3 regions of the Micromonospora sp. NPDC006766 genome follow, and region 3 is predicted to be linked to each of the others. Evidence: riboswitches for the same ligand, from Rfam matches in the RefSeq annotation. Region 3 holds a riboswitch; each other region holds the start of a gene.
The links. A riboswitch is a leader RNA that binds a small molecule or an ion and turns the genes downstream of it on or off. The one in region 3 is predicted to bind cobalamin.

Region 1 (3,580 bases), on a different contig from region 3:
AAGGGAAGGTGGTCAACCCGCGTTTCGGGCAGGCTGACCGGCGGAAGCTGGCCAGAGCGCAGCGGGACCTGGCCCGCAAGCAGAAGGACTCCGCGAACCGGGCGAAGGCCCGGTTCAGGGTGGCCCGGATTCATGCCAGTATCGCTGATCGGCGGCTCGACCACCTGCACCTGCTGACCACTCGACTCGTCCGTGAGAACCAAACGGTCGTGATCGAGGACCTCAGCGTGCGGAACATGCTGCGTAACCGTCGCCTGGCGCGGGTCATCTCCGACGCGAGCTGGTCCCAGTTCCGCAGGATGTTGGAGTACAAGGCCGGCTGGTACGGGCGTGAGGTGATCCCCGTCGACCGGTGGTATCCGTCGTCCAAGACCTGCTCGGCATGCGGACAGGTCAACACTGCGCTCACCCTCAACGACCGCGTCTGGACGTGCCCGGGGTGCGGGGCCGCGCATGATCGGGACATCAACGCTGCTAGGAACGTCCTCGCCGCCGGGCTGGCGGAGAGGTGAAACGCCTGCGGAGCTGGTGTAAGACCTCAAGGGAAGAAGTCCTCCCGGACAGGCAGTCGGCGATGAAACAGGAAGCCTCACGGGCGACCGTGGGAATCCCGGTCCCTTCAGGGCCGGGAGGATGTCAAGCTTTCAGTGACCTGGGCAAACGTGCGTGAGCATGCCGCTGGGCCACCGGACTACTGGGGTCAAGGGGTCGTCGGTTCAAATCCGGCCGTCCCGACCGGTTGACCTGGGGAGATGGAGATCTTCCCAGGTAACGGCGGTAACATCCGGTAACGGATGATCTTTGATGGCAGTAACCGCACCACAGATTGGTCGCCGGTCCCGTCAGCGGCACCCGCTCCGACCTGCGGCGTCGTGCCAATGGCGGATGGGCCGGCATGTTGCTTCCTTGATTTCGCGTTAAGCGCTGCGGATGCTCTGTCAGGCGTCGCTACGTCGGGAGGCTCGACGTTTGGCGGTGAGAGGGTGCGCATACCTTATCGACGAGCATCAGGCGGCGGTCAACGAGTTGTCCCGGCTGCGCCGTGAGGCGTTTGACGAGATGGTGTCGCAGGGGATGACGCCACGCCCAGATCGCCCACGTCGTCGGCATGACCCGCGCCCGAGTCGGTCAGCTCTGTCGTCCGGACCCCGGCCCGGACGGGCGCCTTCGCCGAGCCGGCTGAGCGCGTCGCGCGTGGCTGACCCGACGACACCCCACGCGAACGGGCACGGTGAACCAACGCGATCTCCGACCATGACCTAGGCCATGGTGACGCCGCCGTCGGGTTTGGTTAGGGTGGCCTGGCCGTGGTGTTCGGGAAGCCGGTGTAAGACCGGTGCGGCCCTCGCCACTGTGATCGGGATGCTGGAGGCCACCGAAAGGTCACTGGGCGCAAATGCCTGGGAAGGCCGGCCTCCGGCGCACCACCCGTCAGCCAGGAGACCGGCCACGGCACCTGTACGACCCGTCCACGAGGTGCTGGAAGGTGGTCCCGCTATGCGGTCCCCTGTGTCCTGGCGCGTTGCCGCGCCGCTGTCCGTCCTGCTCGCGCTGCTTGGCGGCTGCGCCGCGACCGGCGACAACAAGCCGGCCACCACGGCGTCCGCCGCGGCTGGGCCGGTCTCGGTCACCAACTGCGGCACACCGGTCACGATCACGAAGCCCCCGGCGCGGGCGGTGACGATGAACCAGCCCGCCACCGAGATCATGCTGGCGCTCGGTTTGCAGGACCGGATGGCCGGCACCGCCTACCTCGACGACCAGGTGCTGCCCGAGTACGCCGCCGCGCACGCGAAGGTGCCGGTACTGGCCAAGGAGTACCCGTCGAAGGAGAAGCTGCTCGACATCGCGCCGGACTTCGTCTACGCCTCCTTCGCAAGCGCGTTCAGCGACGAGGGGGTCGGCGACCGCGCCGACTGGCAGAAGCTGGGCGTCGGCACGTACATCTCCGCCGCCGGCTGCCCGAAAGACACGCGACCGGCGAAGCTGACGATGGATGACGTGTTCGCCGAGATCCGTGAGATCGCCGCGATCTTCGGCGTCGGGGAGCGGGCCGAGACGCTGATCGCCGACCAGCAGCAGCGCATCGCGAAGGTGTCAGCGGGCGCGAAGGGCATGCGGGTGCTGTGGTGGGACGGCGGCACCGACGCGCCCAGTGCCGGCGCCTGCTGCGGCAGCCCGGCCATGATCATGTCCGCGGCCGGGGTCACCAACATCTTCGCCGACCTGAACGGCAGCTGGGCCGACACCAGCTGGGAGACCGTCGTCGAGCGCAACCCGGACGTCATCGTGCTCGTTGACGCGAGCTGGGACACCGCCGCCGCCAAGCAGGCGTTCCTCGAAAAGCATGCGACGCTCAAAGACCTGCCCGCCGTCAAGGACAAGCGGTACGTCGTCCTGGACTTCTCCTCTACCTCCGCAGGCGTGCGGAACGTGCTCGCCGTGGAGGCCCTGGCCCGGGGTGTCGGCGGGGTGAACAACTGACCACCGCTACCACCCGGCCGGCGCAGGCTCCGGCGCGGCCGGTCCGGGCGGTGGGCATGGTGACCGTGGTGGTCGTGCTCGCCGGTGGCCTGTTGCTGTCGGTGGGCGCGGCCGTGACGGTAGGGCCGGCGGACCTGTCGCTGGGCACCGTGTGGCTGGTCATCACCGACCACCTCGGCCTGACGAGCGCCGACGTGCCGTTGCTGCGCGACCACATCGTGTGGGAGTTGCGGCTGCCGAGGGTGCTGGGCGCCGCCGTGGTCGGGGCCGGGCTCGCCGCCTCCGGGGCGGTCATGCAGACCGTCACCCGCAACCCGCTCGCCGACCCGTACCTGTTGGGCGTCTCCTCCGGGGCGTCGCTGGGCGCCGTCGCCGTTCTGGTCCTGGGCCTCGGCGCGGGTGCGGCGGCGCTCACCGGGGGCGCGTTCGCGGGGGCACTCGCCGCGTTCGCCGTCGTGGTCGCTGCCGCCGGCCGGCGGGCGGTCCTGCGACCGACCCGGGTGGTGTTGGCCGGCGTCGCCATCGCGCAGCTGTGCTCCGCGCTGACCTCGTTCGTGATCATCTGGGTGGCCGACCCGCACGCGACCCACAGCATCACCTTCTGGCTGTCCGGCTCGCTCGCCCGCGCCGACTGGACCGCACTCGGGTGGGCGACGCCGGTGCTCGCGGCGGTGTTCGCCGTGATCCTCTGGTTTGCCCGGGCGCTCAACGCGTTCGCGTTCGGCGAAGAGGCCGCCGCCGCCCTCGGTGTTGACGTCGGGCGTGTCCGGTGGCTGCTGCTGGTCACCACGGCGCTGCTGACCGCCGTGCTGGTCGCGATCAGCGGTGCGATCGGCTTCGTCGGGCTGATGCTGCCGCACGCCGCGCGGCGGTTCACCGGCCCCGACCACCGGCGGCTCCTGCCGGTCGTCGTCCTTGCCGGAGCGATCTTTCTGATCTGGGTGGACACCGCGGCCAGGACCCTGTTCGAACCCCGTGAGCTGCCGGTGGGCGTGCTGACCGCCCTGCTCGGGGTGCCCGCGTTCGTGGTGCTGCTGCGCCGTCAGGATGGGAAAGCCTGATGCTCGACATCCGTGATGTCTCGTGGTCGGTGCCG
Region 2 (6,774 bases), on a different contig from region 3:
GCACTCTGCGCGGCCGGTGACCTCGCCGAGCTCAGCGGCCGTTTCCTGATCGCGCTCGACGACGGCCGGGGCGACGTCGCCACTCTCGGCGCCGATCTATGCTGGACGGCCGGCAGCGGCGCGCTGCTGCTGGCCGGGCGGGACGTCGGGCTGCGGACCGGCGCCGACAAGGTCGGCGAGGCGGTGGTCGTCGCCGTACGGGCGTTCCTGCGCCAGCGCGGCGGCCGGCGAGACGTGTGGCGCATCACAGACCTGCCGGACGTGCCCACGGCGATCGTCGCCGCGCTGGACGGTCCGCACGCCGACCCGGTCGACCCGCCGCGCGGCGCGCCGCCCCAGGTCGGCCCGCACCCGGCCGGCTTCGTGGTCGCGGCGGCGCCGTTCGGTCGGCTCACCACCGAACAGGCCAACACCGTGGCGGCCCTGGCTGATGGGCCCGTGGTGGTGACCCCTTGGCGCACGATCGTCGTGCCCGGGCCGCCCACAGTGACGGCGCCCCGGCTGGCCGAGGTCGGGCTCGTCGTCGATCCGGCATCGCCCTGGGTGGGGGTGACCGCCTGCACCGGCCGGCCAGGCTGCGGCAGCGCCCTGGCCGACGTGCGCGCCGACGCCACGGCCGCCCTCACCGCCACAGGCCCGCCCGCTGCCGGTGCGCTTCCGCTGCACTGGGCCGGTTGCGACCGCTGCTGCGGGCGTCCGCCCGGCCCGGCCGCCGTCGCCGTGGCCACCGGCACCGGTTACCGTGTCGCGAGTCCCCGTGGGGATGATCATCACGGCCCGCTGCCCGAGCGGGTGGCACAGGCACGGAGACCTCGATGAGCTACGACTACGTCCGCGACGGCGCGGAGATCTACCGCCGCTCGTTCGCCACCATCCGCGCCGAGGCCGACCTGTCCCGGTTCCCCGCCGACGTGTCCCGGGTGGTGGTCCGGATGATCCACGCCTGCGGCATGGTCGACCTGGTCAACGACGTGGACGCGCACCCCGAGGTGGTCGCCGCGGGCCACGCGGCACTGAAGGCGGGCGCGCCGGTGCTGTGCGACGCGGCGATGGTCGCAGCCGGCATCACCCGCAGCCGGCTGCCCGCCGACAACGAGGTGCTCTGCACGCTGCGCGACCCGGCGGTGCCGGACCTGGCGCGGGATCTCGGCACCACGCGCAGCGCCGCCGCGATGCAACTGTGGCGGGACCGGCTCGACGGAGCGGTGGTGGCGATCGGCAACGCCCCCACCTCACTGTTCCGGCTGCTCGAGATGATCGACGAGGGCGTCGGCCGACCGGCCGCCATCGTGGGGGTGCCCGTCGGGTTCATCGGCGCGGCCGAGTCCAAGCAGGCCCTCGCCGCACACCCGGCGGGGATCCCGTACCTGGTCGTGCACGGTCGCCGTGGCGGCAGCGCCGTCACCGCGGCGGCCGTGAACGGCATCGCGAGCGAGGTGGAGTGACGATGACGCAGCCCGGCACGCTCTATGGCGTCGGCGTGGGACCCGGCGACCCGGAACTGCTGACGGTCAAGGCCGCCCGGCTGATCGCCGAGGCCGAGGTGATCGCCTACTACTCGGCCCGGCACGGCCGCAGCATCGCCCGTACCATCGCCGCTGGCCTGTTGCGCGAGCATCAGCTTCACGAGCCGTTGGTCTACCCGGTCACCACCGAGGGCACCGACGACCCGGCCGGCTACGAGGGCGTCATCCGCCAGTTCTACGACGACAGCGCCGAGCGGCTGGCCGTCCATCTCGCCGCCGGCCGCGACGTCGTGGTGCTCTGCGCCGGCGACCCGATGTTCTACGGCTCCTACATGTACCTGCACGAGCGTCTCGCCCACCGGTTCCCCGCCGAGGTGGTGCCCGGTGTCACGTCGGTCAGCGCCGCCTCCGCCGTGCTCGGCCGGCCCCTGGTCGAACGCGACGAGGTGCTGACCATCCTGCCCGGTACGCTGCCCGCCGAGGAACTCGCCCGGCGGCTCGCCGACACCGACGCCGCCGCAGTGCTCAAGCTGGGCCGCACCTTCGACAACGTCCGCGCCGCCGTCGAGGACGCCGGCCGGCTGCCCGAGACGTGGTATGTGGAGCGGGCCACCTCGCAGCGGGGACGGCAGGCTCCCTTGGCCGAGGTGCCGGCCGATGAGGTGCCGTATTTCTCGCTGGCCCTGCTGCCCAGCCCGACCAGCGCGGCCGCCCGGGACGAGTCGCCGGCCCCGACCCCGGGGCAAGCGGGGGAAGTCGTGGTCGTCGGCCTCGGCCCGGCCGGACCCCGGTGGCTGACCCCGGAGGTGGCGCGGGCGCTGCGCGAGGCCGAGCACCTGGTCGGCTACGGCCCCTACGTCGACCGCGTGCCGGTGCGCCCGGGCCAGCAGCGGCACACCTCAGGCAACCAGGTGGAGACCGAACGGGCCGCGCACGCCCTGGAACTCGCGCTCGCCGGCGCCCGGGTGGTGGTCGTCTCCTCCGGTGATCCCGGAGTTTTCGCCATGGCCAGCGCCGTCTACGAGGTGGCCACCGCGCACGAGCGGTTCGCGGATGTCCCCGTGCGGGTCCTGCCCGGCCTCACTGCGGCGCAGGCCGCGGCGAGCCGGATCGGCGCACCGCTCGGCCACGACTTCGCGGTGATGTCGCTCTCCGACCGGCTCAAGCCGTGGCCGGTCATCGAGGCCCGGCTCGCGGCGGCCGCCGCAGCCGACCTGGTCCTGGCACTCTACAACCCGGCCTCGGCCAGCCGCCGCTGGCAGGTCGGCGCCGCCCGCGACGTGCTGGCGCGCCACCGCGACGCGAAGACACCCGTGGTGGTCGCCCGCGACGTCGGTCGTGTCGGTGAGACGATCACCGTCACCACGCTGGCCGAGCTCGATCCGGAGACGGTGGACATGCGCTGCCTGCTCATCGTCGGCTCGTCGACGACCCAGGTCAGCACGAGGGGCGACGGGTCCACCGTGGTCTGGACTCCGCGTACCTATCCCGGCTGAGTCGGCAGGGCGGACAGCCAGTCCATCGCCTCCTCGACCGTGGCCACCGCCGTCGAGGAGGCGACGGGTGCGGGACGCTCGATCATCAGCACCGGGAGCTCGAGGCGGCGTGCGGCCGCGAGTTTCGCTTCCGTGAGCGGGCCCCCGCTGTCCTTGGTCACCAGCACGTCGATGCGGTGGGTACGCATCAACTCCAGTTCGCCCTCAAGGGTGTAGGGGCCGCGACTGCGCAACAGCCGGACGTGGGCGGGGATCGGCTCCGCCGGCGCGTCGACGACCCGGGCGAGGATCCACAGTCCGGTCAGCGGCAGGAACGCCGAGATGCTCTGCCGGCCGGTGGTCAACAGCACCCGTCGCCCGAGCCTCGGCAGCATCCGCGCCGCGGCGTCCACATCGGGTACGCGGTGCCACCGGTCGCCCTGCTGGGCTGTCCAGCCCGGTCGTTCCAGCCGTAGATGGGCCACGCCGGCGGTGGCGGCGGCGTCGACCGCGGCGGCCCGCATCCGGGCCGCGTACGGGTGGGTCGCGTCCACGACGGCGTCGATGCGGTGCGTGGTGAGCCACCGCGCCAGGCCGCTGGCGCCGCCGAACCCGCCGACACGTACCTCACCCACCGGTAGGCGGGGATCGGCGACCCGCCCGGCCAGTGAGGAGATCACCCTCGTCGCCGGCTGGTCGACGAGCAGGGCGGCGAGGGCCCGTGCCTCGGCGGTGCCGCCGAGGATGAGCACCCGTCGCTCAGAAAACACCTGCATACCGTTCACTTCCATCGGCGGGGCGAGTTCCGGGATGGTCGGGGTCGGGCCTACCCTCGCGCCACAAGCCCGGAGCGCCCCCCACCACGGCCGGTGCCCGCCTCGGCAGCTTGAGCGAGGCGGGCACCACCAACAATCACTGCAGCATCACGATCGCGTCGGGTCGCGCGTTACGGCTCAACGGCCGACGCCGACCGCCGCCTCCTCCGTCGTGGCCGCACGCCGGCGCATGCGAGGTCCGGCGACCACGCCGAAGAGCAGTCCCAGGACGGTCCAGGTGGCGAGCTGGGTGCCGAGCGAGGCGAGCCGGAACTCCCAGAGTACGGAGGCGGGGAAGCCTTCGGGGATCTCGTTGATTGCCGGGAGGGCCATCTGGATGATGGCGATGAGTACGACGAACGCGCCGACGGCCGCGATGGTGGCGTTCCACGTGCCGTAGCGGGGATGCAGCCAGCGCCCGAAATACAGGGCGAGGAGCCCGACCGCGACCGCGATCACGATCATGAGGAAATGCAGGCCGGTTCGTTCGCCCAGGCTGTCCGGGTCGCCGGTGGCCGGCGGGTTGGCGGGGTACTTGAGAAAGGGTACGAACGCGACGGTCAGGAAGCCGCCGAGCGCGACGAGCGCGGCGGTCGCGCGGGGGCTGAAACGACCGATCCGGCCGTACGCGACAGCGAAGACAAGGGCGAACAGGCCGCCGAGCGCGACGCCGTACACCAGCGTGGCGGTGCCCAGGCCGACGGTGCTCTGCACGGTGCGGCTGAACAGTTCGTGCTCGTCGCCTTCGCCGTGCGCGGCGGCATGCATGGACTCGAAATCGATGGCCTGACCGACCGGGCCTTCACCAAAGAACGTGGCGAACAGGAAGGTGACGGCACCGGCGGCAAGGCCGACGAGCATGCCGCGAACAAGTAGCGAGCGTGCGGACAACATAGAAACTCCTGCCAGGCTCAGTGGCAGGGGAAGCCGAGCAGGTGGCGGCCGTCGTGCACGAACTCATGCACCGTTGCGCCGGAGAACAGCGAGAACACACCCTGTTCCACGCCGACGAAGTACAGCAGCACAGCCGCGAGGATCGCGCCGAAGATCGCCCAGGGCAGGATCTGGCGCAGCGGAATGGCGGCCGGTAGGGAAACGGCGGCGGGGGTGGGCAGTGACACGTCAGACATGACAAGAACCTCCTCGGGATCACGCGTCCCATAGCGGGTTTCGGCGACGGGGAGGGTCTGACTCCCGGCCAGGTGGGTTGGGCCCACAACCGGTTACAGTGGCGCGACCGTGCCGGCATCTCACCGGCTTCCTCCTGCCATCACGCTGTGCCCCGGACGGTACGGCTGACGAGGCAGGAGTGTCAACGTGCGGAACGAAACCGGATCTGTAGAGCACTCGGAGGAAACCGACGGTGGCGAGGCACGGAGGTCAGCTGGTATGAGCAGTCGCCTGGTACTGGTCAGCCACGCACCCACCGCGGCCACCAGGGCTGCCGCCTTTCCACAGAACGAGCCGCTTGACCCGCACGGTCTGGCCGACGCGGTGGCGCTCGCCAACGTGCTGCCCCGCGCCGACGAGGTCCGGTGCGGGCCGGCGCTGCGCTGTGTGCAGACCGCCGCCGCGCTCGGGCTTGCGCCGGCCATCGACGAGATGCTCCGCGACGCCGACCTCGGCCGCTGGGCCGGTCGTATGCTGGACGATGTCGCGGCTGCGGAACCGGACGCGGTTGCGGCCTGGTTGACCAACGCGGCCGCAGCACCGCACGGCGGCGAGTCTCTGCACGACCTGCTCGACCGGACTGGCCGCTGGCTTGGCGCCTTGCCCGGCACCGTGCGGACGCTCGTCGCGGTCACCCACCCGATGGTGATCCGTGCCCTGATCGTGAACGCGATAGGCGCCGCACCTGCCTCGTTCTGGCGGATCGACATCGCGCCGCTCACCGGGACCGTTCTGCGCGGTGGCTCCGGACGCTGGACGGTGCGGATGATAGCGGGTCCGCTGGCTTGCCAGTAGTGGCTCTGTTCGCCGCTCCCCCTGTCCCGGATCGAGCCGATGGCGGCACATTCACGAGTCGCGTGGGCGTCTGCCGTCAACCGGCATGCCGTCGCGCAGGTGCTCGTCGGCGATACGGACGGCGAGGTCGGCGTCGACGTGTTCGTACCAGATGTCGTCGGGATACACGACGACGAGCGGGCCGAGGTTGCACGGGAACAGGCAGCCGGTCGCGGTGACCAGGACGTCGTCGTCGCCGAGGCCATGCTCCGTCAGGCGTTTGCCGAGGGCGGCGGCGACGTGCTCGGCACCGTATGCGGTGCAGCGCGGCCCGCGGCAGACCAGCACGTGCCGGCGGTGTCGGGTGATCTGTGACCAGGCCGGGCTGCGGAACGGTCCGGGGTTGCCGTCGACCGTGGTGTGGTCGCCGGTGATGGCATCGGTGACTGCTGTGACCAGCGCGGGCTGCGCCGCCAGCGGCGCGGCGACAAGGATTCGTGTCTGCCGGTCCCGTGTGGTGCGCCAGTGGGCGACCGCGCGGCGGATCCAGGTGTCGAGGTACCGGTCTGGCGGTACGTGCGTGGCCACGAGCAGGACTTCGCCCTGCGCCGGTACGGCATCGAGGGCTGCGTGCAGGGACGGCTCGGCGCCGTCGAGGAAACACGCTCGCACCGGTACGCCGGTGGCCTCGGCGGCGGCCGCGGCGAGGCGGTGGATCGCGTCGTGGCCGCCGTGGTGGGTCGCCCCGCGTGAGACGAGCAGAACGTTCATGCTGCCGGCGCCCGGTAGGTGATGACCGGACGTCCGTCGTGCACGGTGACGTCGGCGTCCACGGCGTACACGTCGGCGAGCAGCGCGGGCGTCAGCACGCCGACCGGCGGTCCGGAGGCCACGACCCGGCCGTGGTGCAGCACCACCACGAGGTCGCAGAACATTGCGGCCAGGTTGAGGTCGTGCAGGGCGGCGAGGGTGGTGACGCCGCTGCGGCGGACCAGGTGCAGCAGCTGCAGCTGGTGGCCGATGTCGAGGTGGTTGGTGGGCTCGTCGAGCAGTAGCAGTTGCGGCTCCTGGGCC
Region 3 (18,847 bases):
GTCGCGCTCCGACACCCGGTCGGTGACCTGCGCGGCCACCACCGGGTCGTACGGCGCGATGACCTTCGCCACCTGGTCGCCGTAGAGAAGCCCGAGCGCGATGTCCGGGGCGAACACCGAAGCCAGTTGAAGCAGCCGGTACGCGCCCGGCGACTGCTGCCGCAGCCGTTGCAGAGACTGTTTCCAGACGTCGCGCTCGGGGCCGGTGCGCTCCAGCCCGGCCAGGTAGCTGGTGACGGACTCCGGACTGTCGGCCAGCCAGGCGCCGGCCAGGGCGACCAGGATCGGCACGTCCTCCACCGCCTTGGCGACCTGATCGGCCTCGGCGACCGTCATGCCGCGCTGTCGGGTCCGCTCCAGCAGGTGGGAGACGCTCTCGGCCCGCTCGAAGGCCTCCACGTCGACAGCCCGGGCGAGGTCACCCCAGTCCGGGTTCCGGGTGGTGACCAGCACGTGCCCGTCGCCGTGGGGCAGATAGTCCTTGACGGGCCCGTACTGGTCCACGTTGTCGAAGACGACCAGCCAGCGCAGCGGGGGCTCATCCTCCGCCCGCCCGCCGCCGCGCGCGAGCCAGTCTCGCACCGCCTGGGTATTCTCCGGCACGCTCGGTTGCTCCGGCAGACCGAGCCGCCGCCCAAGGTCGGCGAAGCGGACGTCGACGAACTGCGGCGGGTCGGCGTCAACCCACCAGACGATGTCGTACGCGCCACGGAAGCGGTACGCGTACTCGGCGGCGAGCTGGGTCTTGCCAATGCCGGCACCGCCCCGCAGGGCCACCGGCACCCGCTCGCGCGCCGCCGTCTTCAGCTTCTCCCGCAGCGTTAGCAGCAGCCGCTCTCGCCCGGTGAAGCGGACGTTACGCGCCGGCGCGTAGAACACCATCGGCTCGGCGGCCGGGTAACGGTGCACCGGCACCGTGCGGCTCCGACCGTCCACCACCCGGCCGACGAGCTCCCACAGCTGTTCGGCGGCAGCCGCCGCGCCACGCTCGTACACGGTGGCCCAACTGCCCGGCGGCGTGTCCACCGACGGCGTGGTGTCGTCGAGGTGCAGGGCGAGCGCGGGTGAGCTGCCCTGCCGCCCGCTCGTTCCGTCGCGCCGCCGGGCCGCCAGGTACGCCCGGGAGACCAGGTGCAGTTCCCGGGAGGCCGTGCCGGGTGGCACCGCCGCCGAGGTGCCCAGCGGCGCGGCCATCACCCGCAGGTCGACCGCGGTGAGCACGGCCTGGACCCATTCCACCCAGGCCTGGTCCTCGGGCACGTACCGGAGCACCATCAGCTCGTCGACGATCACGGGCTTGCGCTCGAAACGCTGGACGGTCTGCCGCCGCAGCCCGTCGTCCATGCGGGGCAGGGCAGTGACCTGCCCGTTCGTGATGTGCCGGGTCAGCGCCTCGTACGCCGACAGCAGGCCACGACTGCCCGGCACGTCACCGAAGGTCGCCAGGGTCTCCTCGTACGCGTAGTACGCCCGGTACGGCACCTCGACGGTGAGCCAGTAGTCCTGCCGTTCAATGTCGACCATGCCGCTGGGCAGCCCGGCGAACCGTTGCATGGCCAGTGCCCGGCCGGCGTCGGTCTTGCTCTTCTCCCCTTCGTCCACCCGCATCGGCACGGGCAGCACCCGCCGGGCACGTCGTCCCTCGTAGCCGCGCACCCGGGCGGCCACCATGGCGGCGCCCTCGATGCCCTGGTCGCTGAGGGTGAAACAGTCGACGAGGGTGTCCGGCAGGTGGATGGTGCAGATCTCGGCGACATCGCTGATCCCGGTACGGCTGTCGATCAGCGTGTAGTCGTAGTGCCGCTTCATGTCCTCGCGCAACGCGTCGAAGAACTGCGCCCCGCCGAGGCGGTTGTAGAAGTTGTCCCAGTTCAGGCCGGTGACGCTGGTGGCATAGTCGGGGTTGTGCCGGCCGGCAAGGAGCAGGTCCAGGCCACCGCCGCCGGGAAAGTCCCAGCCCACCGAGAAGGCGTACCTGTGCACCCGGGCGTACTCGCGGTGCCAGTCGCCGGGACGGCTGTCGCCGTTCTCACCGCGCCGGCGGGCGTTCTCCCACTCGTACTCGAGGATCAGGTCCATCACGCCGCCGGTGGAGGCGACCTGCTCCGGATCGAGGAACGGCGCGAAGAACCGGTGCAGGCCCGGGGATTCCAGGTCCCAGTCGGCGACGAGCACCCGGTGGCCGTTCGCGGCGAGGATCCACGCGGTGTTGGCCAGTGCCATGGTGCGACCGGTGCCGCCCTTGTAGGAGTAGAAGGTGACGACCTGGCCGTCGCGGGGAGACGTCATCGTTCTTCCTTCCCTCGCCGTACGTCGGAAACCGTGGCCGGCCCCAGGCGCGGTCTCGGGCTGTGCGGGCCGGCCGGCGGATCGACCGGACCGTGCCGGAGAAACTGTTTGCGCGCCTCGGTCACCAGCAACGGCGCGCTGCGCTCGAACTCCTCGACCGTTCGCACCGGCAGCACCCGGGAAAACCCGGCGTCCTGCAACGTACCGGCGATCGCCTCGGGTGTCGGCTCGCCGCGCGCGTGGTCGGCGGCGATGACGAGCGGGACCACCCACTGCGGAAGGCCGTCGAGCGCGGTACGGGCGGTGGGGGCGCCGACACCCGCGTCCACCAACACGATCACCGGGCTGCCCGGCGCGCGGCTGCGGGCTTCGGCCAGCTCGACGACCCGGGTCGGCAGGCCCAGTCGCTCGGCGGTGGCGGCGACGTAGTCGGTGACCGCCAGCTCGTGCTGGTCGCCGTACGGGCGCCAGCGGGCGGAACCCGCGCTGAGCGCGGTCACCACCAGGGCGGGTCCCCCACTCTCGACGATCGGGCTGCCGGTCAGGGTTGCCGCCCTCGACCGGGCGAGCGGCTCGGTCTCGGTCACTGTGACAATCCGTTCGGCCAGCTCCGCGAGGATGTTGTCGTACTGCCGGCGGTAGGTGCTCAGCTTGCACAGCGCCCGCAGTCCGTTCTCAGCGTAGTCGGCCCGCTCGTCGGCGTCGCGGACCAGCTCCAGCGCCCGGTTGGCCTCCGGATGGTCACCCCAGGACGGCAGAGGCATCCAGAGCACCGGCAGCACATGCCGCTCGACCCGCGCGGCGGCGAGCCGGGCCAGCCGGCTGAGGAACGAGGCGCGTTCGCCGAGGGCCCAGGCGTTGCGGAAGTAGTTCGGCGAGTAGAGCGGGACAAAGACGTGGGCGACGCTCAACGCGTCGGTGAGCGTCTGCTTGAGGTCGGTGCCCGGGTTGACCTGGCCGTCGAAGAAGCCGGCCTCCAGCTCCGCGACCCGGGTGGCACGGCCCCGGACGGAGGTGCAGAGGTCCTGGAAGAAGCGGCTGACCCAGTAGTCGGTGTCTGGCCGGGCGGCATCCGACAGCGGCACGGAGTGGGCGTAGCTGAGGAAGAAGTAGGTTTCCCGCCGGGTGGCGACGTACGCCGAGGGGGTGTCAGACCAGTTCATGACCGCCCTCCTCGAAGCTGTCGCGCAACTGACGCATGTCGGTGGGGACCTGCGCCTCGACCCAGTGTGTCCGGTACGCCCGGGCGACGCGTTGCGCCAGCCGCCAGACCACCGCGTCGTAGGCGTCCTTGCCGTTGCGGCCGAGGCTCAGCAGACCGTAGATGCCCTCGTCGTGGTACTGCGGAGCGATGTCCGAGGGTAGTCGGGTGGGGATGAACATCTGCCGCCGCGACACCACCTCGGGCACGTCGCGACGGTCCACCACCGACCAGTTGACCGGAATCAGCGGGGTCTCCCCCGCCGACGGTTCGGCACCGGGACGGGTCGCTGTCCGCCGCCGGGTGAACGTGTCCCACTCCCGGGCGCACCACTCGCTGCGCAGGAACTGCGGCGAGATCAACGGGATGAACACCTGGCAGTGGCCTGCGGCGTACGCGAGGTCCTCGGTCCACAGCTGTCCCCCGTCGAGCATCCGGTCCATGAACCCGGCGGTCCGTCCGGGACCCAGGCCGAGCAGTTCGACGACGTGGTCGGAGAGGTCGACGAAGAGCTGGAAGACCTTCTGGTTGGTGTCCCGGGGTGGCGCGGCGATCCGGTTGCGGGTGCGGGCATAGCTGAGGAAGAACACGGGAGCGCTCTCGTCCTCCCAGAACTGTTCCTCCGCCACCTACCGCTCCCGCCCGGCGCAGCCGACCCAGATCGACCAGAGTATCGACCTTTGCCAACCTGCCGCCGCCCCCCTTCACGTCCGCCGATGCTCATCCATCCACGCGCGGGCGATGTCGACGGCCACCCGCAACCGCACCAGCCGGCAGTCGGCCGCCCCCACGCGGCCGGCGCGCGCCGTCCCGGACGCCTCGACCGCCTGGCCGACCAGGGCGAAGTCGCCATCCTCGAGGTGCGGGGCTCGAAAGTCCCGCCGTACCCGCCGGCCTTCGTCGTCCCGGATGTAGCACCGGTACGCCCGCTGTGCGGCGGGGCGGTGCAGCCGGTACTCGGCGAGGTGGAACGCGGTGCAGACGGACCAGCCGACGCCGAGCAGCAGCACCAGTGCGTCGCCGGCGTACAGTGCGCCCAGCGGGGACCGTTCGCCGAGGTGGCAGTCCAGGTCATGGACGGCGGTCAGCGCCGCCGCGTCCCGGCCAAGTGCCGCGAAGGAGGAGTGCGGATGGCGGCTCCGTCGGGCACCCGCGCAGCGCCGCACGTGTTCGGCGAACGCACCCACCCCCTCGACGGGGCTGTGTGCGGGATCGAAGGCTGGGATCGCCGCCTCCGCGGCGGCCACCTGCGCCGAGGACATCCCTGCCGTCACCGCCCGGAAGGCACGCGACGTGATGGAGTTGCCCGGGGTCGAGGTCGGTACGACGACGGTGCCGGCCTCGCCCAGGGTGTCCCGCAGCGCCGCCAGCAGGGTGGCCGGCCCGGCGGGATCCGGTCGGATCCGGGACAGTGCGCAGTGCGCCAGCACGGTCGCACCGGCGGGCAGCCCAAGCGCCCGTAGCTGCGCCGCGAGGGTGACCCGGTCCGCAACGATCACGGCCAGCCGTCCATCGTTGCCCGGATCCGCTGGACGAACCGCTGCCCGTCCTCGGTCAGGACGCCGAGCCCGAGCAGCTCCTCGGCTGCCCCTGCGGTCCAGTCACGGTAGCGACGGAAGTGCCCGGCCGCAGCCGGGGCGGAGCGTCGGCGCCACAGGTCGGCGACCGCCAGGTGCGCATACACGCCATGCAGCGCGCCCTCCACAGGCCGGGGGTCCGCCCGCCATGGCACCCGCACCGTACGGGGATCCGCGCGGTCGAACAGATCACAGACGTCGAGCACCGCGTCCAGCTTGAGGTGCTGCACCTCGTGGACGAGCAGGACCGCGAGCGCCTCGGCGTCGGCCACCGGCGCGATGGCGACCGCACCGAACGCGCAGCGGGCGGCGGCGCTGCGGGACCGACCGGTCGGGTCGGGGCGAAGCGGAACCACGGCGCGCAGCAGCGTGTGGATTCCGCCGGCATAGCCGGCGGCCTCGGTGTCGATCCAGCTGACCGCCTCCTCCACCTGGGCACGCCATCGGGCGGCGACGGCCGCGCCGAGCCGGGACTCCACCGGCAGGTCGTAGCAGTCGCGGTAGGGGTCGGTGTCCTCCAGCAGGACGGGCCGACCGGCGGGGCAGGCCTGCCACACCGGCTGCCACCCGTCGGGCTTCTCCGGCAGGTCAGGCCGGACCCGGACGCGTCGGCCAGCCACCTGCACCTCGAAGGCTCCATCCGAAATGGACAACCGAGCCTGATCGCCGGCCGCGCTGACGGCGATCGCACCGAGGGTGGGCAGGTGGATCGCGCCGTCGCGGACAGGGACGGCGAGTTCGGCATCGGCTCCGGCGTGGACCGCGGCGGCGGCCGCGATCGAGGCGAGGTGAGGCAGCTCGTCGGCCGCTCCGGCTCGGCACCGCTGCGCCCAGTGACGGACGAACGGGTGACCGAGCACGGCGCGGACCGCGCCGGGCGCGGCGAGGTCGAGCTCGACGAGGAGATCCCACCCGTCCGCCGCCAGCGGGTCGCCGGCCGCCGCCGGACTGAGCGCGACGACGAGAGCGCGGACGACGCCGGCGTGGACGGAAGCCAGCTGCCGGAGCGACTCCGCGCTGCCCTGCCCGGCGCCGAGGTCGTCGAGGACGGCCGGACTCAGCACGTCGGCCCGCCGGGCCGGCACCTGCCGGTGTGGTGCCGCCGTGGATCGGACGAGTTCCGCCAGGTCAGTGCAGTAGACCGACGGGTTGTCGAAGCCGCTACCCGACTGGTATCGGTGGGGGAAGAGGCCGCCGCCGCATCGCCGGACCACCGGACAGGCCTGGCAGGTGGCGCAGAGACCGGCCAGGCCGGACTGGCGTACCGCGATGCCCGGATGGACCGCTGCGTCGTCGACCCGGTGCCGAAAGATGTCGAGGCCGGTGGCCGCGGCCCCGTGAAAGGCGGACTTGAGGGAGTCCACCTGCTCGAAGGTGCCGTCGGTCTCGATGACGACCAGGTCGGCCGGGCCCAGCCCGACCGCTTCCGTACCGGTGGCGCCGCCTGCGGCGGTGGCGAGCAGGGACTCCAGCAGCCGGATCGGCACCGGACGCCCGTCCGCGGACCAGCGCCGATAGATGGCCAGCAGCCAGTCCGCGTACGGCGTGGCGGCTCCGTCCGGGCGGTGTGGCGGCCGGTCCCAGTTGGCGTGCGGCAGCAGGAAGTCGATTCGCGGCGGCTCCTCGGCGAGCAACGCCTCGTAGACCTGGATCGGGTCGTTGGCGAGGTCAACCGTGCAGAGAATGCCTGCGTAGCTGGCGCGGTTGGCCGGGCGACGCAGCAACGACAGGGCCCGCAGCACCCGGTCGTGACTGCTCGCACCGTTGGCGTAGCGGCGGTGCCGGTCGTTGGCTGCCCGACCGCCGTCGAGAGAGATCCCCACCTTGACGTCGTGGGCGACCAACACGTCGCAGATCGCCTGGGTGAGCAGCACGCCGTTGGACTGCATCCGCAGGTCCAACCGGGTGACCGGCCCAATGACCCGGCGCAGGGTGCCGGCGGTCGCGTCGAGCCGGTCGGCACCGGCGAGCAGGGGCTCGCCGCCGTGCAGGATCACCCGGACCAGGGCCAGCCGGTGCGCGGCAGCGTGCTCGGCGATGCGCAGTGCGGCGGCTTCCACCGTGGTTGGCGCCATCACCCGCGGCTGGCGTTGCCACGACTGGTCCGGATGCTCGTAGACGTAGCAGTGGTCGCACGCGAGGTCACAGCGGCTGGTCAGCTTGAGAACGAACTGGCTCAGCGGGGTGACCGGCGTCGCCGGCGCGAAGTGCGGCGCGGTGGGATCAGATTGCTGAGCCGAAGGATGCGACATCGACCCGCGCCGGCTGCTCCGCCCTGCGGTCGTCGACACGGGCCACGGTGCGGGCCCGGTCGAGCGAGATCCGGCCGAGCGGCGTATCCCGAATGTCGCTCAGCGGCGCCGGGATCAGATCGGGCTGGCTTACGGTGCTATCCACGTCGGCTCCCCCATTGCGTCGAGGACGGACGAATACCCATTCACTGATAGTCGTCATTATTGGCGATCCTATATGCAACAACGGGTGATGTCACTGCCGCACTACGCCATCTTCCTCAATCATCTTCGCCATCCATCCCTCATTGGACAGCGAGATGATCCGCTCGGCCTCGGCCACGAAGGCGTCGTCGTCGGTCCAGCCGAGTCCGCGTTCCCGGGTGAGCCGCAGCCGGGTCAACTGGTCGGCGGTTCGGGCGTACTCGATCTGCTGCTGCTCGTACCGCTGGGCGGTGGCGTAGCCGATCAGCGCCGTGGTCACCGACGCCGCCACACCCACCCAGGCGGTCAGGCCCAGACCGTCGCCGAACACCCCGACCACCGCCAACAGCAGGGCGGCGACCACGGTCAGCGTGGTCACGGCGTACCCGATCCGCGCCGCAGCGCGGCCCGCCCGATGCGCCGCCGGCAGATAGTAGTCGTCGACCTCACGGCGTACCCGTTCCGCAAGATAGGTGGCCGGGTCCGTGACCAGCGGCAGCGGCCGGTCAGCCGGCGCGACGTCGAGCGTGACCGCGAGCAGGTCGCCGGCGTCGTCCATGAGACGGTTGAACCGACGGAGCAGAACAGCGTCCCGGTCGGTGCCGGTGAAGGGGCCGGTCCCTGCGAGGTACTGATAGACCTCCGCCTTCAACGCCTCGGAGACGGAGCGCAGCCGGGTCCAGATCCGCACGGCCTCGCGGGACGCCCGCCGGGTCGCCAGCGGGACCAGCAGCAACGCGACGGCTGCGACGAGCGCCAGTGCCCGGCCGGCAAGCGGCGCGGCCCCGGCCAGCCGCGCGGCTGCGGTGCCGGCGACAGCCGCGGTGACGGTGAGCGCAGCCACGGCCCCACGGGCCAGGGTGATCCGACGCTTCGCGTTCCGGGCCGCCCCCGACCAGACGCTCTGCCGCTGCCACACGGAGGACACGCAGGCCAACGCATCGAAGTCCACCACAGCCGAATGGTAGCCAACCGGGGGGCATGGCCGGCGGTGACTATACCTCGGCAGATGGGTTCACCGGCGCTGGAGCAGCCCCCGTCTGGCCATATAGGCTCGCAACGTCTCGGCGTCCTCGGCGGCCATCAAGCGGCGTGGGATCACGGTCGCCGGCATCCGGCCGACGTACACGATCCAGAATTCAGGGGTGTCCCTGACCTGGGCGACCCCGTCCCAGGCGATACCGCCGGACTCCGAGCCGCTGCGCATCATGATGTTGTCGTCGGTGATGTCGTAGGCGCCCTCGACAGCGTAGCGACTGGAGCGGCGCCGGGCGCGCCACCGCACCCACGGCGGATACAGCATCGACAGCAGGCCACCCACGACCATCGCCAGCCACAGCGACGAGATCTGGTCGCCCCGCGCGGACCCCCGCGAGACGGCGAAACCGATCACCCCGACCGCAGCCAGCACCGCGCCGATATAACCGTACTTGCGTAGCCGAACGCTGCTGAGCGCAGCGGCCACGCGGCCTGGGTAGGCGGGATCGGCTGGGACGTCAAAACGGATGTGCACGCCAGCACGATAGCCCCGTCCGCCCGGACAGCGGCCACAAGACGGCCTCCAGGGACCGGTCGCTGCCCGCGCCAGGTGGCTGCCAACTCCTGCACCGGCACCGAGGACCCGTGACGAGGGATGTCAACTCGTCCTCGCCTGTCAGCGGCGATTGAACCCTGACCACCTTGGCGGGTGTACGGCGCACACCTACGCTGCTTTCGTAAGGTGTACGCCGCACACTCAGGGGAAGGCGAGATGAAGGCGAGCGGCGCTGAACGCGTACGACTGGCATGCCATGCGTGGCGATCCACGCGCGGGGCGGCTGTTGGCATCCTTCGTCCGACACCGCATCGCCACCCTCACGGCAGCGCCCAGCCGGCAACACCTCGACACCCTCCGCGCCCACGCCGAGGCCGGCCGCCTCACGCCCGTCTGACGTGCCACAGAGCAGGAAGCGCCCGCTCGCGCAGAGACGTCACTGCCTGACGGGCTGTGGCGTTGTTGTGCCTCCTGGCGATATACCACGTGTCAGCCGGGCGCGTTGACCCAATGCTGGTGAGAAGCCGCACCAGGATAGACCGTCATCGCTCTTGTGGTGATGGCTCGATTCTTGCAAGATCGAGCCATCACCCAAATCGCACGGGAGGATGACAGAGTGTCACATTCGTTGGTGAAGCGGTCTCTTGGAATCGTCGGTGCCGTGACTACAGGATTGCTGCTATTGGCTGCTCCGGCTCAAGCGGCACCTAAGACCGAAGCGGCCGGCGGCGAGCAGGTGAAACCGACGGTTAGTGCCGCCGAGATCGAGGCGAACAATGCTGCCGTGTGGGCGTCGCTGCCGCCGAACGTGACCATGACGGTTACCGGGGAGATGCCCAAGCTTCAGGGCCCGATCGACCACTACACTCAGGACGGCCCCACGGTCACGACGGGAGTGACTCCTTTCGCGGTGGACACAATTCCGTACTCCTACACATTTAGTGGAGTGCATAACTGGCCCGGACGAGACTTCCAATCCGCGCGGACGAGTTTCTGCAAGGACATCAAAGCCACGTGGGATTACCCCCAGGGGAAGCATCATGAGTTTAAGGTTGACCTTTCAGCGGGCGGGACTATCACCGTTCCCACTGACGGCGTAATGCGTACCTGGTGCTGGTCGAACGTTCCGACGAACAAAACTATGCACTTCATCTATTACTCTACGAATAACGCCCCCGCTGACGTCGCAAGGGCTTCCGGCAGCGGCTCGGTCCACTACTGACCTGCAGACCTGTTGAGGATGCGCGGAGGCGAGTCGCCTCCGCGCATCCTTGCCGTCGGCGGGCCGCCGTCAGGGGGCGGATGGCGTCATGATCGACAATCTAGTCAGGTTGGCAAGGTCGGCCGTTGGCGTAAGCTCCACCGTGGTCGCGCCTGCTGCCTTGTCCGCGGACGCTCGCCCGATCGTGACAGCGCCAACCTCATTGCTGTGTTGGGACGGATCCGGCATCAAGACACGGTTGGTCTGGTAAACGTCACCGTCTGCGGGAATGCTTTCCATGACTAGCTTTCCGCCGGTGCCGCGTACGGAACCCGGAACATTACTGATGTTCGTGTACACCTGGCCGGCGAATCCGGTGCTGGTAATGAGGTCGATAGTGGCTTCGCCGCGGACGTCATCGACTGCCGTTACGCGTCCGACCAAGCCTTCGGCGACGACGGCTAGTTGCCCCTGCCGGACTCCCTGATCCTTCGGGAACGCCACGATTACCTGTTGGCCGGTCCTGCCGACTACCTCAGCGGGTACGGCCCGCGCGTCGCCGTCCACACCGTCCTCACCAGGTACCTCGAACACCTTCGTGGCGCTGGCGAACGGTCGCTTCGGCTTGATGAACCCCGCGATCGTCGTCGTCTGCGCGGTCGCAGCGATCGGCAATTCTTTTACAACAAGGCGGCTGGTAGGTCCGTCCGGTTCTTGTATCATGTCATGATCGATCGCGGTGCTCGACAGCCGCACCGCTGTCACGCCCGGCATGGCGATGGCAATGGCAATGGTGCCAAAGATGTCATTACTAACCACGCCGGCGGCTCCGGACAACCGAGGACTGACCAGACTTATCACCTGAGTCTTCACCGGGTCGGGCGCCGGCCGATCAACCCGCATCCGCAAGGCGTCCGCCGCACCGGAATCGCCGGTGAAGAACGCCAACCGCGGGTCGCCCTGTTTGTCGTATCCCTGTAGAACGACCACCGTCGAGCGCAGGCGTGGATGGCGCGTCGCGACAAGGGCCCGAACATCAGTGTGCGGGCCTGCCGAGTTGGTACGGTCCCAGACGCTGGTGGCCTCACGTACCAGGCCAGCGTCCACGTCTCCCACCGGGGACCAGCCCAGAAACGGGCCATCCGGGGGCAAGGCAGCGAGTTGCGGTGTGGACCCGAAGCCGACAACCCGAAACATCGTCACCAGCACCGCCAAGCACATTGCGGCCGCGGCTCCGGCGGCGATACGCTGCCGCCCGCGACGCCGGTCTGCCCGCCGCATGACCTTGCCTTCATAGCCCTCGGCCGGTATCACCGACTCGGCCAGATCCGCCAGGCCGTCACGCAACTCGGTCGTGTTATGCATAGCGCACCTCTTGATCGGCAACAGCGTCGGCCTCAACCCACTGCTTACGCAGAGTCTGCAGACCCCTTGATGAAAGACTCTTGACCGTGCCAACCGAACAGCCCATCACGTGCGCCGTGTCCTGCTCGGACAGGTCCTCGTAGAAGCGCAGTACGACGGCGGCACGCTGCCGTGCTGGCAGCCCGTCCAACGCCCGGCGGAGCAAGTCCCGCTGTTCCACCCCCACGTACTCGTCGCGCGCCTGACTGTCCACCAGCCGACCCAAGGGCTGTTCCCACCAGGATCGGCGCCGCCTCCAGGACACGAAGGTGTTGACTAGAATGCGCCGGACGTAGTGATCGACGCCTTCTGAGCGTTGCAGTCGAGGCCACGCCACAACCGTCTTGGCCAACGTCGTCTGGACCAGGTCCTCTGCTTTCCCTCGGTCTCCGCACAGCAGGAAGGCCGTCCGGAGCAGTGATCCGTAACGTGCCCGCACAAAGGCTGTCACCTCCTTATCCTCGCGATCGTGCATCAGCCACCCGCACCCTCGGTCTCAATCTCACGGCCACTACTTACGCTCTCGACCCCAGCAAACGTTGCCGTGACCCCGGAACTTTTTGACGATCGACCATCTCGACCCGCCCGCCGTGACGGCGATGCGCAGAAGGAGCCTCTCGGAAGGTCTACGCCTGGTACGCCGACACGCCGAGCAGCTCGTCCACCGTCACGAACCGGTAGCCTCGGGCCAGCAGCCCATCGATCGTCTCCCGCACCGCTACGACCGTCTCGGCGCGGTTGCCACCCCGGCCGTCGAACCCGTCGTGAAAGATGAGAATCGAGCCAGGGCGCGTCTTGGCGATGGCGCGACGGGCCATCCGTACGCCGGACGGCTGGAACACCTCCAGCGCATGGCCGAACTCGCCGGCAACCGGGTGCAGGCCGCTTCGGCGCAACATCCGCAGCAGGGCCGGCTGGCGCCACAGCCACGGTGTGCGGGCCAGCGCTGGGGTGCGGCCGGTGACCCGCGCCAGGATGTGCTGGGTCTGCTCCACCTCCCGCTCGTACGCTCGCGGCCGCAGGTATGTGCCGAACCGATGGCTCAGTGAATGGTTGCCCAGGACATGACCGGCGTCGATCGCGCGTAGGGCGACCCCGGGGTGACGCTCGACGCACTGTCCGACATAGAAGAAGGTCGCCCGGATGCCTCGTGCTGCCAGGATATCGAGGATCTGTGAGGTGTACGGCTCGTTCGGGCCGTCGTCAAACGTCAACGCCACCCGTCGTTCGGTGGACGCGCCGCGGTAGGGGTAGTCGCGCGAAGACGGGGCGAACGGCGACATCAGCAGCCAGTACGCCGCACCGATGGCCAGCAGCAACAGCCCGATCAGGACGGTCACCGCGCCTCCTGACGGCCGGCCGCCACGGCTACCTCGAACGACCCCGCGTGGTCGCGGAACGCCGGCGCCGATCCCAGCACACGCCGCTTCGCGATCCGGTTCACGGCATAGGTCAGCAGGTAGTGCACAGGCAGGGTCACGAACACGTTGTACGCGATCCCGCGGCTGAGCCTCCGACCTGACGTGCGGGTCGGGTTGTCATGGTCGTAGACGACCCGGCCCTTCTGCCGTAGCCGGCGCAGTTGGTCGAGTTCGTCGCCGCCCTGGGTCAGGCTGGTGTCGTAGCCCGTCCAGGCCTCGCGGCGGAAAGCGATGTTTGTCGCGCTCGCGTAAACGGCGCGGCCGGTCAGTCGGTAGACGCCGTTGACGGCCCCGAACAACATCCGGCTGTAGATCGGGCCCCACCTTGGGCCGTCGTCGTACCGGCAAGGGCCGACGACCGCGACGACGCGGCCATCGCTGCGGAACCGCGCGTCGATGCGGCTGAGCCAATCACGGCTGTGGACCGTATCGGCGTCGGTGGAGACGATGATCTCACCGCGCGCCGCCTCTGTGCCTCGCTGGCGGGCGTCGCACACCCCGGGCGTCGGCTCGGCCACCACTCGCGCGCCGAGGTCGCGAGCGATGTCCGCGGTCTCGTCCGTGCAGTTGTTGTCAACGACGATGACCTCGCACACTCCGTCGAAGTCCTGCTTCTGCAGGGAGAGGAGAGCGTCGGTGAGATAGCCGGCCTCGTTGAAGCACGGGATGACGACGGTGAACCTGGGCCTCTCTGGCATGTGGATGATTATTGGGGCGACGGGGTCGCTGAGACGATCCGGAAATCCCCCGACTTCAACCGGGGGCTATCCCCCAAGGCCCCTCAGGCTTACCCCTGGCACTCCAGCCGCCTTACCCTGCTCGCCAAGCTACGCGGACGGCGCTGGTGCGCTGCACTAGTAGCAACGCCGTTCAGTTAGGCGGTTCGGTCGGTCGTCAAGGGCCGGTGTCGAGGATGTTGATCTCGATGGTGGCTTTGTAGGTGGTGCGGTCGATGTCCGGGCCGCGGGCGTTGTACTTGGAGATGGCACGTTTGACGATGCGGGGCTTGGTGCGTACGCGTCGGTCGGGCATGAGTGCGGTCAGGATCCTTCGTCCGATCGCGCCGACGAGGTCGATGATCGTGTCGGCGATGATGCTGGCGGCCTGGATGACCTGGTCGCGGGCGGTGTGTAGGGCGATGGTGAAGCTGGCCCGGTCGGGGTCGAGTCCGGGGACGCTGTCGGTGGCGTCGACCATGGCGGTGCGGAGCACCTGATAGGTGACCAGCAGGGCGTAGATCTCCTGGTCGATCCCGGTCGGGGTACGGGCGCGTAGCACCCGCCCGCCGAGGATGGTGGATTTCAGTTCCAGGTAGACGGTCTCGATCTCCCACCGCTGGTGGTAGAGGGTGATCAGCTCGCCGGCCGGGTAGCGGCGGTGGTCGAGCAGGGTGGTGACCAGACGGTAGGTGCCGGTCCGAGCGCCGGCGCTGGTGACGATGCTGATCTCGGCCTCGACGACGCGGACAGGCAGGCTGCCGAGTTGGGACAGGTAGGAGCCGTCGCGGTAGCGGGCCCGCACCGGTAGCCGCCGGCCGGACTTGCATCGCACCAGCAGGTCCGCGCCGCCGGCAGCCAGTCGGGCCAGCAGATCCGCGGCGGCGAAGTTTCGGTCGGCCAGCAGCAACATCCCCGGCCGGAGACTCCCCGCCAACCGTGCCGCGTACCCGGTCTCGCCAGTGCTGGCCGGGCCGAAGACCGCGTCGATGACGCTGCGGGTCCCGCAGGCCACCAGGGCCAGGACCCGGACGGTGGGGTAACCGCCCGCGCCGTGGTTGCAGCGCTGCTTGACGAAGGTGGTGAGGTTCGCGGCGCTGTCGGCCACGCTCATCAGCGTGCCGTCCACAGCGCAGACCAGCAGCCCGCGCCAGGACACCGCCCCGGCCGCAGTCGTCGCGGCCGGGCCACGCAGCAGGTCGAACAACGCCCGCAGAGGCGCCACCCCGAGCCGTTGCCGGGCCTGACGCAGCGCGCTGGCCGTCGGCGCAGCCACGGCCAGGCCATGCAGACCAGCGGTCAGCCGATGCCAGACCTGCCCGTAGCCCAACTCGGCGAACAAGCAGCCGGCCAGCAGCAGGTAGACCACCACCCGTGAGGGCAGCAACCGAACCCGCGACTGCACCGCACCGGTACGTCGGAGTGCGTCATCAACCATCTCGAACGGCACCAGCTGGGTCAACTCGCCCAGATGGCCCGGCGCGAACCGGCCCGCCGCCACCATCGTCGTACGCGTTATGGCAATCTGTCCGGACAGCGGAGCTCCTGGTTTCGGGGTGTCTTGGAGTGACAACCCTCTCTACCGGAGCTCCGCTGCTTTGCATCCCTCGACACGCCTTGACAGGTCACCGAACCGCCTAACTGAACGGCGTTGGCACTAGTAGGGTGCGAGGTGTTGAAAACCCCCCGGGAGGCGGAAGCGCGCATCGGTCCGATCGGCGCGCTGCTCTGCCGACTGGCGTTCCTGGCAATCTGCCTGCCCGGGCCGGTCCTGCTCGCCGCCGCGCTGACGCGAGACCCAGTGCAGTCGCCCACGGACTTCTGGGGCCTACTCGCCGGTGACGTACTGGTGACGATCGTCGGTGTCGGTTTCGGCGTCTTCGGCTGGCGGCTGGTCACCCGCTCGCGCCGTGACGCGCGTCGGCTGTCCGCCGCCGGTGTCGCCGCGACGGCGGAGATTCCCGCGGTGGCGAACCATCTGGACGGAGAGGACCCGGGGCTGGAACTCCACCTGCGGATCAGTGGGCCCGGGTTCGCCACGTTCGAGGCGGACACGATCCGGGCCGACGACCCGGCCCTCGTGCCCGGCGCGGTGCTGGCCGCCGTCGTCGACCCCGCTGATCGCCTCTTTTCGATCACCGGGTTCCTTTCACCCTGACTAGCGGATGGTCAACGACGGGGGCCGGCTGCCCCGCGACGATGAGACGAAGTCGACACGCTGACACGACATCTTGTATTACCCCATCGCCGGTGGCGCCATATATGGTGTCTCACGCAGCTGGTTCGACCGCCCGGGTGGGTGGTCGAGGCAAGAGGGAACCCGGTGCGAGTCCGGGACTGCCCCGCAGCGGTGAGTGGGAACGACAGCCGTCACCAAGCACTGGACCGTGAGGTCTGGGAAGCGACGGCCAGTAGGCGACCGTAACCGGTCGCGCCCGCGAGTCCGAAGACCTGCCAGCGCGCCGCACGCGCCGCGTGCGGCGGTCGGAGGCCGCGCGGGACGGCTGACGCCATCAGCCCGCCGGCCACGGCAGGCACGCCATCCAGGCGAACAGTGGCGTTCTCCTGCGCGTCCGTCGACCTCGTCGACAGGCGTGAGGAGGGGACGTGACGGCGAAGCAGGAGCAGGCTGCGGCCGATCAGACGGTGCCGGAGCAGCGCTGGCATGCGATGCGGGTCCGCAAACGCAACGGCGACACCGAGCCGGTGGACGTCAACAAGATTGTCAGGGCGGTCGAGCGGTGGGTGGCCGACCTGGACGAGGTGGACCCGCTGCAGGTCGCCACGAAAACGATCAGTGGCCTCTACGACGGGGCGACCACCGCCGAACTGGACAAGCTGTCGATTCAGACAGCGGCGGAGTTGATCGGTGAGGAGCCGCAGTACTCCAGGCTGGCGGCGCGGTTACTGGCCGCGTACGTGGACAAGGAGGTTCGCGGGCAGGGCGTGGCGAGCTTCAGCCAGTCCATCCGGTACGCCCACGGTCTCGGGCTGATCGGCGACGAGACCGCCGCGTTCGTGGCCCGTAACGCCCGCAAGCTCGACGACGCGGTGGACCCGGTCGGTGATCTGCGGTTCGAGTACTTCGGGCTGCGTACCGTCGCGGACCGTTACCTGCTGCGGCATCCCGATTCGCGGTTGGTGGTGGAGACGCCGCAGTACTGGCTGCTGCGGGTGGCCTGCGGGTTGTCCGAGACGCCGGGCGAAGTGATCGGCTTCTACCGGTTGATGTCGTCGCTGGCGTACCTGCCGAGTTCGCCGACGCTGTTCAACTCGGGCACCCGGCACACCCAGATGTCGTCGTGCTTCCTGGTCGACTCGCCCCGCGACGAGCTGGACTCGATCTACGAGCGGTACCACCAGGTGGCGAGGCTGTCGAAGTTCTCCGGCGGCATCGGCATCGCCTGGTCGCGGGTCCGCGGCCGGGGCGCGCTGATCCGGGGCACGAACGGCCGGTCCAACGGCATCGTCCCGTTCCTGAAGACGCTGGACGCCGGGGTGGCGGCGGTCAACCAGGGCGGCCGGCGCAAGGGCGCGGCGTGTGTCTACCTGGAGCCGTGGCATCCGGACATCGAGGAGTTCCTGGAGCTGCGGGACAATACCGGCGAGGATTCCCGGCGGACGCACAACCTGAACCTGGCCAACTGGATCCCGGACGAGTTCATGCGCCGGGTCGAGGCGGACGGCGACTGGTCGCTGATCGACCCGTCCGACGCGCCGCAGCTCCCCGACCTGTACGGCGAGGAGTTCGACGAGGCGTACCGGGCCGCGGAGAAGAAGGCCGTCAAGACGGTCAAGGCCCGGGACCTGTACGGGCGGATGATGCGCACCCTGGCGCAGACCGGCAATGGGTGGATGACCTTCAAGGATCCGTCGAACCGGCTGTCCAACCAGACCGGGACGCCGGGCAACACCATCCACCTGTCGAACCTGTGCACCGAGATCCTCGAGGTCAACAACGACGCCGAGACCGCGGTCTGCAACCTCGGCTCGGTCAACCTCGGCGCCCACGTCACCCCCGACGGGGTCGACTGGGAGAAGCTGCGGGCGACCGTGCGTACCGCGGTGGTGTTCCTCGACCGGGTGATCGACATCAACTACTACCCGGCCGAGCAGGCGGCGGCGTCGAACCCCCGCTGGCGGCCGGTCGGGCTCGGCCTGATGGGCCTGCAGGACGCGTTCTTCACCCTGCGACTGCCGTTCGACTCGGTGGAGGCTCGCGAGCTGTCGACTCGGGTGCAGGAGGAGGTCTTCCTGACCGCGTTGGAGACCTCCGCCGGCCTCGCCGAGCGGTTCGGCCCGCATCCCGCGTACGCCGACACCCGGGCCGCGCAGGGCCAGCTACACCCGGACCTGTGGGGTGCCGAACCGACCCAGGTGCAGCGGTGGACCGCGCTGCGGACGCGGATCGCCGCCCACGGGCTGCGCAACTCGCTGCTGGTCGCCATCGCCCCGACCGCCACCATCGCCTCGATCGCCGGCTGCTACGAGTGCATCGAGCCGCAGGTGTCGAACCTGTTCAAGCGCGAAACCATGTCCGGCGAGTTCCTCCAGATCAACACCTACCTGGTACGTGAGCTGAAGACGCGCGGGCTGTGGACGCCGGCGATCCGGGAGCAGATCAAACGCGCCGACGGATCGGTGCAGGGCATTACCGGACTGCCCGCCGACGTGCGCGAGTTGTTCCGCACCGCGTGGGAACTACCGCAGCGGGCATTGATTGACCTGGCCGCCGCCCGCGCGCCGTACATCGACCAGTCGCAGTCGCTGAACCTGTTCCTGAGCGCGCCGACCATCGGCAAGCTGTCGTCGATGTACCTGTATGCCTGGAAGTCCGGGCTGAAGACCACCTACTACCTGCGCTCGCGTCCCGCGACCCGCATCCAGCAGGCCACCGTCGCCGTCTCCCCGGCAAGCACGCCGATCGTCGCGGTGAGCGACGACGAGGCATTGGCCTGCTCCCTGGAAAACCCCGAAAGCTGCGAGGCCTGCCAGTGACCACGATCCCCAATTCCCGCGCCGCCAGCACCGGCGAACGGCACCTGCTGCTCGACCCCGGCATGGACCTG

Region 1: it holds a riboswitch for cobalamin, as region 3 does, so the genes downstream of both, ABZ671_RS25175 (ABC transporter substrate-binding protein) here and ABZ671_RS23830 (ribonucleoside-diphosphate reductase subunit alpha) in region 3, are expected to answer to the same signal.
Region 2: it holds a riboswitch for cobalamin, as region 3 does, so the genes downstream of both, ABZ671_RS25150 (CbtB domain-containing protein) here and ABZ671_RS23830 (ribonucleoside-diphosphate reductase subunit alpha) in region 3, are expected to answer to the same signal.

Annotation. Positions count from the first base shown of each region.
Region 1 covers NZ_JBEYIX010000041.1:50,455-54,034, reverse strand. The annotation lists partial or broken gene ABZ671_RS25180 (RNA-guided endonuclease TnpB family protein) at 1-512, shown strand, start outside; cobalamin riboswitch at 1,292-1,467, shown strand; gene ABZ671_RS25175 (ABC transporter substrate-binding protein) at 1,498-2,484, shown strand; gene ABZ671_RS25170 (iron chelate uptake ABC transporter family permease subunit) at 2,541-3,545, shown strand; gene ABZ671_RS25165 (ABC transporter ATP-binding protein) at 3,545-3,580, shown strand, end outside.
Region 2 covers NZ_JBEYIX010000041.1:43,262-50,035, forward strand. The annotation lists gene ABZ671_RS25125 (precorrin-3B synthase) at 1-819, shown strand, start outside; gene ABZ671_RS25130 (precorrin-8X methylmutase) at 816-1,445, shown strand; gene ABZ671_RS25135 (precorrin-2 C(20)-methyltransferase) at 1,448-2,962, shown strand; gene ABZ671_RS25140 (cobalt-precorrin-6A reductase) at 2,950-3,711, opposite strand; gene ABZ671_RS25145 (CbtA family protein) at 3,895-4,650, opposite strand; gene ABZ671_RS25150 (CbtB domain-containing protein) at 4,668-4,886, opposite strand; cobalamin riboswitch at 4,919-5,056, opposite strand; gene ABZ671_RS25155 (histidine phosphatase family protein) at 5,146-5,721, shown strand; gene ABZ671_RS25160 ((2Fe-2S) ferredoxin domain-containing protein) at 5,773-6,471, opposite strand; gene ABZ671_RS25165 (ABC transporter ATP-binding protein) at 6,468-6,774, opposite strand, start outside.
Region 3 covers NZ_JBEYIX010000036.1:21,724-40,570, forward strand. The annotation lists gene fxsT (FxSxx-COOH system tetratricopeptide repeat protein) at 1-2,289, opposite strand, end outside; gene ABZ671_RS23755 (TIR-like protein FxsC) at 2,286-3,452, opposite strand; gene ABZ671_RS23760 (TIR-like protein FxsC) at 3,439-4,119, opposite strand; gene ABZ671_RS23765 (AAC(3) family N-acetyltransferase) at 4,195-4,989, opposite strand; gene ABZ671_RS23770 (FxsB family cyclophane-forming radical SAM/SPASM peptide maturase) at 4,986-7,319, opposite strand; gene ABZ671_RS23775 (FXSXX-COOH protein) at 7,291-7,464, opposite strand; gene ABZ671_RS23780 (DUF4231 domain-containing protein) at 7,555-8,457, opposite strand; gene ABZ671_RS23785 (YcxB family protein) at 8,518-9,015, opposite strand; partial or broken gene ABZ671_RS23790 (NAD(P)-dependent alcohol dehydrogenase) at 9,314-9,430, shown strand; gene ABZ671_RS23795 (hypothetical protein) at 9,698-10,258, shown strand; gene ABZ671_RS23800 (rod shape-determining protein MreC) at 10,328-11,602, opposite strand; gene ABZ671_RS23805 (SigE family RNA polymerase sigma factor) at 11,595-12,116, opposite strand; gene ABZ671_RS23810 (polysaccharide deacetylase family protein) at 12,268-12,981, opposite strand; gene ABZ671_RS23815 (glycosyltransferase family A protein) at 12,978-13,760, opposite strand; gene ABZ671_RS23820 (IS4 family transposase) at 13,957-15,282, opposite strand; gene ABZ671_RS23825 (hypothetical protein) at 15,451-15,936, shown strand; cobalamin riboswitch at 16,041-16,252, shown strand; gene ABZ671_RS23830 (ribonucleoside-diphosphate reductase subunit alpha) at 16,386-18,776, shown strand; gene ABZ671_RS23835 (ribonucleotide-diphosphate reductase subunit beta) at 18,839-18,847, shown strand, end outside.